2 regions of the Candidatus Pantoea rara genome follow, and region 1 is predicted to be linked to the other one. Evidence: predicted binding sites of a transcription regulator. Region 1 holds the regulator's gene; the other holds the start of a gene.
What was found. Region 1 encodes ArgR, which controls arginine synthesis, uptake and breakdown. Its sites were predicted from a motif close to ANTGAATAAAAATACANT; they were not measured.
Positions count from the first base shown of each region.

Region 2: a site for ArgR is predicted at 3,498-3,515, ahead of argF (ornithine carbamoyltransferase). Genes of this name have one in related genera too.

Region 1 covers NZ_CP194942.1:506,823-512,674, forward strand. Annotated here, with positions in the region: gene aaeB (p-hydroxybenzoic acid efflux pump subunit AaeB) at 1-301, shown strand, start outside; gene ACR8BF_RS02455 (NAD-dependent succinate-semialdehyde dehydrogenase) at 415-1,866, shown strand; gene ACR8BF_RS02460 (barstar family protein) at 1,922-2,191, shown strand; gene yhcN (peroxide/acid stress response protein YhcN) at 2,257-2,520, opposite strand; gene ACR8BF_RS02470 (YdgH/BhsA/McbA-like domain containing protein) at 2,615-2,881, opposite strand; gene yhcN (peroxide/acid stress response protein YhcN) at 2,970-3,233, opposite strand; gene argR (transcriptional regulator ArgR) at 3,707-4,177, opposite strand; gene mdh (malate dehydrogenase) at 4,618-5,556, shown strand; gene mscM (miniconductance mechanosensitive channel MscM) at 5,606-5,852, opposite strand, start outside.
Region 2 covers NZ_CP194942.1:3,503,643-3,509,494, reverse strand. Annotated here, with positions in the region: gene ACR8BF_RS16595 (hypothetical protein) at 1-1,931, shown strand, start outside; gene ACR8BF_RS16590 (DUF4087 domain-containing protein) at 1,928-2,278, shown strand; gene argF (ornithine carbamoyltransferase) at 2,468-3,475, opposite strand; gene rraB (ribonuclease E inhibitor RraB) at 3,636-4,061, shown strand; gene miaE (tRNA isopentenyl-2-thiomethyl-A-37 hydroxylase MiaE) at 4,119-4,880, shown strand; gene ACR8BF_RS16570 (GNAT family N-acetyltransferase) at 4,916-5,425, opposite strand; gene ACR8BF_RS16565 (valine--tRNA ligase) at 5,505-5,852, opposite strand, start outside.

The DNA.
Region 1 (5,852 bases):
CATCAATAAATATCGCATCGCCCTGACGCTAATCATCGGTCATCAGCGGTTACGCGATGCAGAAGTACCGGTTAACGCTGATCTCTCTGCTTATCATCGGCAGCTTCGTTACACCGCAGACCGGGTGATCTCGGCCAGCAGCGACGACAAACGGCGTTACTACTTTGAGCGTTTGCTGAAAGAGCTGGATGTCTATCAGGAAAAACTGGCCCATTACGAGGCGCCTGTCAGCGTAACGGAACCAGTAAAAAGACTGGCGATGATGCTGGATAAGTACCAGAACACGCTCATCCAAATCTGAATCTGGCCGCTGCGACCTGCAGCGGCCTGCACAATCCCCGCCCATCACTAAATCTGTCGCTTTTGCCAACTATACTCTCCAGACGGAAGAGCAAAACTGACAGGAGCGAATCAATGAAATCACTGCAAGAGAGCGAACTGTTCAAGACCGGCTATTTAGCGGCTGGTCAGTGGCATCAGGCGGCCTCCACCTTTGACGTGACCAATCCGGCAACCGGTGAAGTGATTGCGCAGGTGGCAAAAGCCGGTAGAGTTGAAACAGAACAGGCTATCGCCGCCGCAGAATGCGCCTTTCCCGCGTGGCGAGCGCAGACCGCAAAAGCACGCGCTGAAATTCTTACTCGCTGGTATCAGCTGATCATTGAAAACAAGCGCTGGCTGGGACAGCTGATGACGACCGAACAGGGTAAGCCCCTGAAAGAGGCGGAAGGGGAAGTTGAGTACGCCGCCAGTTTCATTCAGTGGTTTGCTGAACAGGCGAAACGGGCCAATGGTGAAATTATTCCGCCCGCAAAACCGGGTTCCCGGATTCTGGCAACCCGTGAGCCCATTGGCGTTGTCGCTGCTATCACGCCGTGGAATTTCCCGATGGCAATGCTGACCCGCAAACTGGGTCCAGCCCTGGCAGCGGGCTGTACCGGCATTATTAAACCGGCTAATAACACGCCACTTTCCGCCTTTGCCCTGCTGGCGCTGGCAAAGCAGGCGGGCGTACCTGATGGTGTATTAAACGCGGTGGCAGGTGACACCCATGCCATCAGTGATGCGATCATGGCCAGTAAAGCAGTGCGTAAAATCTCGTTCACTGGCTCCACCCAGGTCGGCAAGCTGTTAATGCGTAATGCTGCTGAAACCATGAAAAAAGTGTCGATGGAATTAGGCGGGAATGCCCCGTACATCGTTTTCGATGATGCTGACATTGATGCCGCCGTTCAGGGTGCGATTGCCAACAAATTTCGTAATGCGGGCCAGGTGTGCGTCAGCGTGAACCGCTTCTACATTCACAATGCTGTCTATGATCGTTTCACTCAGCAACTGGCTGCCGAAGTCAATAAGCTGAAGGTCGGCAACGGCATGGACGAAGGTGTGATTGTCGGTCCATTGATTGAAGCGTCGGCGGTGGAAAAGGTTGAGCAGCATGTTAAAGACGCGGTAGCCAAAGGCGGAAAATTGCTGGCGGGTGGCGAGCGACATGCGCTGGGCGGCAATTTCTGGCAACCGACCGTGATTACCGAGGCGCACGAAGGCATGCAGCTTGCCCAGGAAGAGACCTTTGGACCGGTGGCCGCCTGCTTTCGCTTTGATGATGAAGATGACGTGATCCGCCGCGCCAACGATACACCATTCGGCCTCGCCGCTTACTTCTATACCCAGAATCTGCAACGGGTGTTCCGCGTTTCGGCTGCGCTGGAAAGCGGCATGATCGGCATTAACGAATGTGCTGTTTCAACCGAGCTGGCACCGTTTGGTGGTGTGAAAGAGTCGGGTCTGGGCCGCGAAGGTTCGGTACTCGGGATGGAAGAGTATCTGGAGGTCAAAACGCTGCACTTAGGCGGTTTGAGCTAGCGGACACAGTCGGGCGGCGAAGGTCGCCCGTAGACGGAGCATGGGAGCCGTCAGCATGAAAATCGAGCGCTTTGATTTTAATGAAATTGTCGACCAGGCCCATTTCTTCCGCCAGTTTGCCGAGCGATTTGCGCTGGAGGAGCGCCGCATCTGTGATCTGGATGGATTATGGGACGTGGTGACGGGCGATCTATTACCTATGCCGCTGGAGATTGAGTTCGTCAATCTGGGCAGGGGACAACGACGGCGCTACGGCGCGCTTATTCTGTTATTTGACGAAGCGGAAGAAGAACTGGAGGGTCGGCTGCACTTTAATGTCAGATAAAACGTCAGATGAAAAAAGGCCCCGACGAGCGGGGCCAAAGGGTTCGTCATAAATCTGACGAGGAATTATTTATAAAGCTGTGCAGTGATGTGATAGTTGTCGCCGGTGCGTGCTTCGATCACTTTATAGGCGCTGGCACCCTGTTCATCCGCTTTCTGTGAAAGCTCAGCACGGTAATCCATTGGCGCTCCCGCGATTCCACTGATGCTTACGGTGCCCGCAGGCTGCAGGTTCTGAGTCTGATCGCCGGTTACCAGTTGTGCGGCTGATGCGCCGAACGCCATAACGGAAAGCAGACTGACTGTAGCGATGGTTGTTTTGATATTCATGGTTATCTCCTCAATACGTTCAACAACCTGCGGTTATTCGTAAAGGCGGGTCGTCGATATTTGTCATGCGCCATTCAGGCGTGATGACGGTTAATTATTTATAAAGCTCAGCGGTAACATGCCAGGTGTTGTCCTGGTTGTTTTCGATGATGCGATAATGGCTTGCGCCCTGTGCATCAGCTTTCTCTGACAGCACCTGACGGATATGCGTCTGGTCGCCGTTACGGCCACCAATGCTGATAGTCTGATTCATTGGCTGCAGACTCTGTGCCTGTTCATTGGATACCAGGCTTGCGGCACTGGCGCCTGCTGAGAACAGGGATGCCAGACTCAGTGCGGCAATCGCTAATTTCATTTTCATGGTCAAATCTCCTGAAATGTTTACTTCAGCTCTCCGGAGCGAAAAAGGCGCGTCAGACAGAGAGCCGATGGCATTAATGGGCCAGATCTTAGTTGTACAGTGCGGCGGTAGCGTGATAATTGCCGTTGTTATAAGCCTCAATCACGCGATAGGCTTTTGCGCCCTGTTGATCGGCTTTATCGCTGAGTTTCTGCTTTATATCCATGGGTGAACCAGATACGCCGCTGACACTGATGGTGCCGACAGCCTGCAGATCCTGTGCCTGAGAAGCATCGATAGATTCTGCTGCCACAGCACCAAATGATAGGGCAGAGAGAATGCTAAAAGCAGCGATGGTAGTTTTAATGTTCATAGGTATTTCCTCGTCGTCTATTTTTATCTTTTTAGTTAGTGTGATTTGCATCACGAAAAGAAGTATAGAACTAATAACGATAGAAATTAATACCCCGCTAATAATGTTTTCTCGTGATTCCTTATCCTTATGGCTACTTTTAATAACTTAACGTTATAAAAGCAGTATAAAAAATAGCCTTTGGTCTGTTTTTAATCAAAAAAACAGTGAGATAGATCACTTTAACGTTTAGTGCGAAAGTAGAGGGTGTATCGGACTGGAGTTTGATCTGGATCCGGGCAATGGTGCCGGATCAGTGATGTAAAGCAGTGTAAAATAGCGCAGAAGGTTAAGCAGAGTAACCGATCTCACCAATGGTCAGATGCATGAAAGCAGGCTTATTAATGACTAATCAGCGATGCAGAGTGACGCAAAGCTGAGGGACGAGAACACACAGACGACCTGGCGCGTGAAAGCAGGCCGTCAGTCAGCGATCAGAGTTCCTGTTCAAACAGGTTGAGGATCGCGCTGTGAAGCTGCTTAACCGTGAAGTCGCGCGCACGCGTGATAAAAATCGTGTCATCACCAGCAATGGTGCCAAGTATTCCGTGTGACTTACCCAGCGAATCCAGCATACGAGCAATCAGCTGTGCTGCACCTGGACTGGTATGAATCACGACCAGTGCATCGTTGTAGTCGATATCCAGTACCAGGTTTTTTAACGGGCTGGTGGTGGTCGGCACACCCAACTCGGCGGGCAGGCAATAAACCATCTCCATTCTGGCATTACGGGTGCGCACCGCGCCAAACTTGGTCAGCATCCGCGAGACTTTGGACTGATTAATATTTTCAAAGCCTTCATCCTGAAGTGCCTGAACAATTTCGCCCTGGGAACTGAATTTTTCTTCTTTTAATAAAGCTTTGAAAGCCTTGATCAGATCGTCTTGTTTCGATGGGTTTCGCATAGGTTACCAATAAATAGAGAGAATAACCGCGCAGCCGCCTGCGGCAGAGTGGTGATTATGCATTTAAATGCATTTTTATGCAATCGGTCGATTGGTGAGCAGAGTTTGGGCGGCCAGCGGGCGGCGATAATAGCAAATAAATCCGCTCAGACCAAAACCTCCGTCACAGCGCCGGAAGGCGAAGGTTGCAAAGTTGTTATATTATTGGTGGTGTAGTAACAGAAATAGCAACAGAAAACGCTGGTAGCCGTTCTCTGTCTGACGACGGCAAAGTTGTCGGTCATTCAGGCGCAATGATAAGTAACTTTTGAATCCGGCGATTAAGTGTGAAAACACGTAGAATTAACAGCGGATATTTATCATCGCCTGAGCAGTTGATTAAGGTCTGACACAGATAGAATTTCGGCCCATCTCTGCCCCACCTTAATAAGGAGTTAAGAATGAAAGTTGCCGTTCTCGGTGCCGCTGGCGGCATAGGCCAGGCGCTCGCACTTCTGCTCAAAACCCAGCTTCCCGCAGGTTCAGAACTCTCACTGTATGACATCGCACCGGTTACGCCAGGCGTTGCCGTTGACCTCAGCCATATTCCTACTGCAGTGGCTATTGAGGGGTTCAGTGGAGAAGACGCAACACCCGCTTTAAAGGGTGCCGATGTGGTACTGATTTCCGCAGGCGTTGCACGTAAACCGGGTATGGATCGTGCTGATCTGTTTAACGTTAATGCGGGCATCGTGCGCAACCTGATCGAACAGGTCGCTACCACGGCGCCTAAGGCGTTGATTGGTGTCATTACCAATCCAGTCAATACCACCGTTGCCATCGCAGCAGAAGTGCTGAAAAAGCACGGTGTCTACGACAAAAACCGTCTGTTCGGCGTGACTACGCTGGATATCATCCGCGCCAATACGTTCGTAGCGGCGCTGAAAGGAAAGCAACCTGATCAGGTAGAAGTTCCTGTGATTGGCGGCCACTCTGGCGTGACCATTCTGCCGCTGCTATCGCAGGTAAAAGGCGTCAGCTTCAGCGAGCAGGAAGTCGCCGATTTGACCAAACGCATTCAGAATGCCGGCACCGAAGTAGTGGAAGCCAAAGCGGGTGGCGGTTCGGCCACGCTGTCGATGGGCCAGGCAGCCGCCCGTTTCGGTTTATCACTGGTTCGTGCGCTGAAGGGTGAGGCCAATGTGGTGGAGTGTGCTTACGTGGAAGGTGAGGGTGAACATGCCCGCTTCTTCTCACAGCCGCTGCTGCTGGGTAAAAACGGGATTGCTGAGCGCAAGCCGATTGGAACGCTCAGCGCTTTCGAACAGCAGGCGCTGTCAGGCATGCTGGATACGCTGAAGAAAGATATCGCTCAGGGTGAAGAGTTCGTTAAGCAGTAACTGATGGCTCAGACTTGAAATAACGCCCGGCTTTGCCGGGCGTTTTGCATTACAGGCCGCCAGATTTGTAAGCGCGGGCTGCGGGCGTACCGTTGCTGGCAGGCAGCTTCTTGCCCAGGGTCTCCATACGCATCTGGAAAGGCGGGAACGGCATCTCGATACCGTGCTGATCAAATCCGCTCAGAATCAACTGATGCAGCTCGTGACGCAGCGGCATACGGTGTCCCATCTCAGCGGCATGCACACGGAGTTCAAACAGCTGAATTCCCTGCTGCAGATCGACCAGGAAGGCTTCC
Region 2 (5,852 bases), 930 kb from region 1:
CGCTGAAATTCAGCTCCTCCTTTCTTCTTATCAAATCCACCTGCACCCCCGACAGCGACAGGCCCGATAACGCGCTGGATTTCTACACCCTGTGGATGCAGGTTGCCCCGCTGTCTGAGTACGGCGTGACCGGCGTCCGGACCGCAACCGTCACCGCCGGCACACTGAAAATCCGCCAGGACAACACGTTTCCGGGCTGGATGCGCGGCGGGCTGACGGAGGGCATCAGCGTTCCGTCCGATGTGCGGCGTAACTACGAGGTGCCGCAGGATACGCACACCACGCTGCCGCGCGGTACCGTGGTGGAAGTTAAGCAGGAGGCCACTTTTCTGCTTAAAGGCAGGCCGGCTCCGTTTATCTTCGTGTCCGTGGTGTCGGTACCCGAAGGGGCAAAGAGCGGGTTATCTGCCGGAGAGTCCGGCTGGATTTCGGGGCTGGCCAGGTTCGTGAAGCGGCATGAGGATGCCCTGCCGGCCTGGATGCAGGCCGCCCGTAAGCACGGCGTATTTAATCAGGTGGTGACGGTTTCCGGGGAGGATGCTCCGGTGGTAAAGGCGGGAGAGGTTGTCGGTCACCTGGGCCTGTGTGAGCGGCCGCACGGTGCCCCGGAGCACTTCTGCCATCTTGAGGTGTTCAGCCAGGACGCGCGCATGAAAAGCTTCCTGGCAAATGCGGCCGGAGTAACAACCGGGACGGCGGAGCTGCATACGCTGGCGGGCAGGACGCGCTGGATGTACCGGGAAAGGGAAAAGAGGTTCATTGTGGCCGGCGTGGATGGTGACCCGTCACCCAGTATCGCGGAGCACTACACGCCGGAAGGTGAGTGCCGCAGGATGGAAGCGGACGGAAAAAGCTGGTACCACATCCCCGGTGAACTCGCATGGATGGCGGCGGAAGACGTAGAGAAGGTGAATCAGTTTGAGCTTGAAAAGCGGGGCTTTATGCCGCTGGAGCAGGAGAACGCGCCGCAGAGTATTTTCCAGACCCCGAAAGAGGGCTGGCTGCGTCAGGTGTTCGGGCGGCTTGAGGCACTGGCCCAGGGTGAAACGCGTGACATGTACTCAGCCAGCTATACCGAAAGGTATCAGAAGCTGGTGAAGCAGATGGATGCGAACCGGGACGGGGTGATTGACGCCGGTGAACTGTGGCGGTTTCTGCACAACAGCCAGCCGCACATCCGGTATCAGGTAGAGCGTCTGGTAGTGAAGCACCACAGCGAGTGGCTGAAGGACGGGATGTCGGCCCTGTGGCAGGCCGCGCTGGCTGAGCAGGCGAAGAAATACCCGGATTTGGCGTTATATAACCGCGATTTCATCAACGCGCTGGTGTGGATGAAAGAGGTACCGGAGATCCGCAGTAGTGATGCGCTGTGGCATATGCATCCGATTGTGTTTCTTGATGCAATAAAGGTTAATGAATATGATTTTTCCACAAGAGAAGGCACTATTCACGCAATTATCGAAGAAAGCAGAAAACAAGGATTAAATCTCCATTCACAGCTCGCATATATTTTAGCTACGGTCAAAAGAGAGACTAGAGATACATTTCAGCCCGTAAGGGAGGGAGACTGGATAGGACATACTTCAACTGATGAGTATCGAAGAAAACACTATCGCTATTATCCCTACTATGGACGAGGGTATGTTCAAATTACATGGGATTACAATTATAAAGCCTATTCAGAAAAACTGGGTGTTGATTTATTTTCTCAGCCAGACAAAGCACTTGAACCTAATAACGCTTTGTTTATTCTAATAGATGGTTTCAAAAATGGTGTTTTTACAGGTAAGAAATTATCTAATTATATTAATGATATTGAATCTGATTTTTTTAATGCTAGAAAATGCATAAATGGTCTGGATCACGCGCAGCAAATAAAAGAATTTGCTAACGAGTTTCTTACTAAGCTTGATTCAGGGAAGCTGAAGTGAAAATTAAATTATTTTTTTTATTATTATTATCAACTAGCTTAAGTTCGGTTAGTAGTGAGCTAAGATGTGGCTGGCTACAAAACCCCAGTCCAGGAAATCAATGGATAATTGATAAATATGGGATTTGGGATATATCTTCTCAGGGAGGTTTTTTTTCTGATGGAATTGATAATTTAAAAGATTTTACAGATAAAGAATATGTTAAAACGAATGGAGGTTATGGTTATGGGTGTGCTTGTATTAAGGTTGATGTAGACCATATTAAAAAAAGAATAACAAAAATTTATAGTGAGAGGGTGTTACCTCTTGCTCGTTGCCAAAATGATCCGAATCTTCATCGACCCTGACATGAATTCTGCTCAACAATAAACCATGAATCCGGTGAAAATGATCTTTTTGAGATCTTTGAGAACCAGTCGCATTTTCCCTATAACAGAAAAAGCCACCTTGAGAGGTGGCTTGAGCGAAATTAAAGCTGATGTGGAACTGGCTTCTTAATCAGAAACTGGGGTGTTTTATCTCCCACCACGTTCACATCAGCGCTGGCCCAGCGTGGCGACCATCACCGCTTTGATGGTGTGCATCCGGTTCTCGGCCTGGTCGAACACAATGCTGTGCGGCGACTCAAACACCTCGTTGCTCACTTCCATGCCGTTGGGCAGATCGTACTGCTCAGCCATCTGCTGACCGAGCGTGGTCTGATCGTCGTGGAACGCGGGCAGACAGTGCAGAAACTTCACCTGCGGGTTGCCGGTCAGATCGAGCATCGCGCGGTTAACCTGATAGTCACGCAGCAGGGCGATACGCTCGGCCCAGACCGCTTTGGCTTCGCCCATCGACACCCAGACGTCGGTGTAGATAAAGTCAGCGCCTTTCACGCCATCGGTAATGTTTTCGGTGAGGGTGATTTTGCCGCCGGTCTGCTGCGCGGCGTCACGGCACTGCGCCACCAGTTCGTCCTCTGGCCAGCAGCTCTTCGGTGCCACCAGGCGCAGATCCAAACCTACCTGTGCGGCCGCTTCCAGCATGGTGTTACCCATGTTGTTGCGCGCATCACCCACATAAACCAGCGTCATCTCACTCAACTTTTTGCCCGGCAGATGTTCCTGCATGGTCAGCAGGTCCGCCAGCAACTGGGTCGGATGAAACTCGGTGGTCAGGCCGTTCCACACTGGCACACCGGCGTGTTCTGCCAGCGTCTCTACCAGTTCCTGACCATAACCGCGATACTGAATGCCATCGTACATCCGGCCCAGTACCCGCGCGGTGTCGCGCATCGACTCCTTATGGCCAATCTGACTGCCACTTGGACCTAAATAGGTGACGTTCGCGCCCTGATCGTAAGCGGCAACTTCGAAAGAGCATCGGGTACGGGTCGAGTCTTTTTCGAAGATGAGCGCGATGTTTTTACCTTTCAGATACTGCACTTCGCTGGCGCTTTTTTTCGCCTGTTTTAATTCAGCGGACAGGGAGAGCAGGTGATCAATTTCGGCGGGGGTAAAATCCAGAAGCCTGAGGAAATGGCGCTGATACAGCTGACTCATACAACACTCCGGTAATCATAAAAATGAATTAAAATTCAATTTAACCGTATGAATATTCATTTTCAAGTGTAAGGCTAATAAACTTTTCGTTTTGTGTAGTGGCGCGACAGGCAGTGTGGGAAAATAATTGATTATTGCCGAACTCAGAGAGGACATCGTCATGGCATATGAAGCATTACTGGAAGAGCAGCAGGAAGAGACACGGCAGATTATCGAAGAGCTGCTGGAGGATGGCAGCGATCCTGATGCGCTCTACACCATCGAACACCATCTCTCATGCAATAATTTTGATTCGCTGGAAAAAGCCGCGGTTGACGCCTTCAAGCTGGGTTATGAAGTGACCGAGCCGGAAGAGCTGGAGCTGGAAGATGGCACCACTGTCATGTGCGTCGACATCATCAGTGAATCTGCGCTGAAGCCTGAGCTGATCGATGTACAGGTCGAGCAGCTGGTGAACCTGATTGGCAAATACAACGTCGATTACGACGGATGGGGAACCTATTTCGAAGATCCCGATGCCGAAGATGAAGATGACGAAGACGCCATCGACGGTGAAGACGAAGATGATAATGGCATTCGCCACTAAGTTGCGCAGGGCGGAGGATGCTCCGCCTCTCTTCTTTTCCAGCCTCGTTTTGACATCATGAACTACGCACCCTTACTCGAACCGATCTACCAGTTTCTGCACTGCCGCACGCCACAGGCCTGGATTGATGAGGCGCGCAAGCCGGAAAATCTGACGTTGCTGTTAACCGACCATCTGGTGTGTGAGCTAAAAGCCGCGCAGACCGCCGTGTGGTTGATTCGCAAATATGTCGCTGACAAACCCAGCGGTGACGCTATTCTGGCTTGGCTGAAACCCTATGAAGATTTTATCTTCCGCGAAGATGGCGACAGCGACTTTATCAACGCCCATAAGAACCTGACCAAACGCATCATCGTGCGCAATGCGTTGCCGTGGGCGGATGAGCTGGTGGAGAAGATGGTGCTGCTGATTAAAGAGGAGCTGCATCACTTCTATCAGGTATGGGAAATTATGCAGTCGCGCGGGCTGGTCTATCAGAAGATCACCTCCAGCCGCTATGCTAAATCGCTGCTGCGTGAAGTCACCACGCATGAACCGGAAACGCTGGTAGATAAGTTAATTTGTGGCGCTTACATCGAAGCACGCTCCTGTGAGCGCTTCGCCAGTCTGGCACCGTATCTTGATGATGAACTGGCGAAGTTCTATCAGTCGCTGTTGCGCTCAGAGGCGCGGCATTATCAGGACTATTTAACACTGGCTGCGCAGATTGCCGCCAAAGATATCGCGCCACGGGTGCAGGCGATCGGTGTGACAGAAGGGCGCTTAATCAGCGAACCTGACAACGAATTACGTTTTCACAGCGGCGTACCGGCGTTCTGAACCCGTAATAACAATGGGGGCTGCCAGCCCCTTTATCACAGTAGTTTCAGCATCCGCACTTCACAGTCGACATGGCCGGTGCAGCCCATCACGCTATCGATATGCTCAAAGCCCAGCGACTCATAGAGTTTAATGGCCCGCGTCAGGCTGGCGGTGGTTTCCAGATAGCAGCGACGGAAGCCGTGGCTGCGCGCATGTTCCATCGCCCGCAGCGCCAGTTCGCGTGCCAGACCCTGGCCGCGCACCTCTGGCAGAAAGTACATCTTTTGCAGTTCGCAGATATCGGGCGCGCTGCAGGCGAGAGGTGCAACACCCCCGCCGCCCACCACCTTGCCCTGATACTCAACAATCCAGTAGGCGCTCTGTTCGGCACTGTAAAGCTCAAACAGCTGATCGAGCTGGGGATCGGAAACGGTGTAGCCTTTGTCCGCCGTCAGGCCGAACTCGGCAGAAACGTCGCGGATTACCTGGGCAATAAACGGGTTATCGGCGGCAATAATTGGCCGTACCTGGAGGTCAACACGCGGGGTGGCGCTGGTCGTCATCATCTCTTCCGGATTTGTACGAGGTCAATAAAAAAGCCGGGCAAGCCCGGCTTTATGAATAAGCTGTCAGCTAAGACGCTTACAATGCCGCAATGACCGCCTGCTGTTCAATCAGTTTTGCTTTTGATTGTTGCAGGTCTGCCACGCGTTCGCGCTCTTTCGCGACGACCGCTTCCGGCGCGCGCGAAACAAAGCCTTCGTTCGCCAGTTTGGTCTCGATCTTCTCGATTTCCACGTCCAGCTTAACCAGCTCTTTGGCCAGACGCTCCAGCTCGGCGGTTTTATCCACCAGATCCGCCATTGGGATCAGCAGCTCTGCGCCTTCAACCAGTTTGGTCACCGACACCGGGCCTTTCTCGCCCGCAGGCAGAATGGTCAGGCTTTCCAGACGCGCCAGGCGCGACAGGAAGTTGCGGTTAGCTTCAAC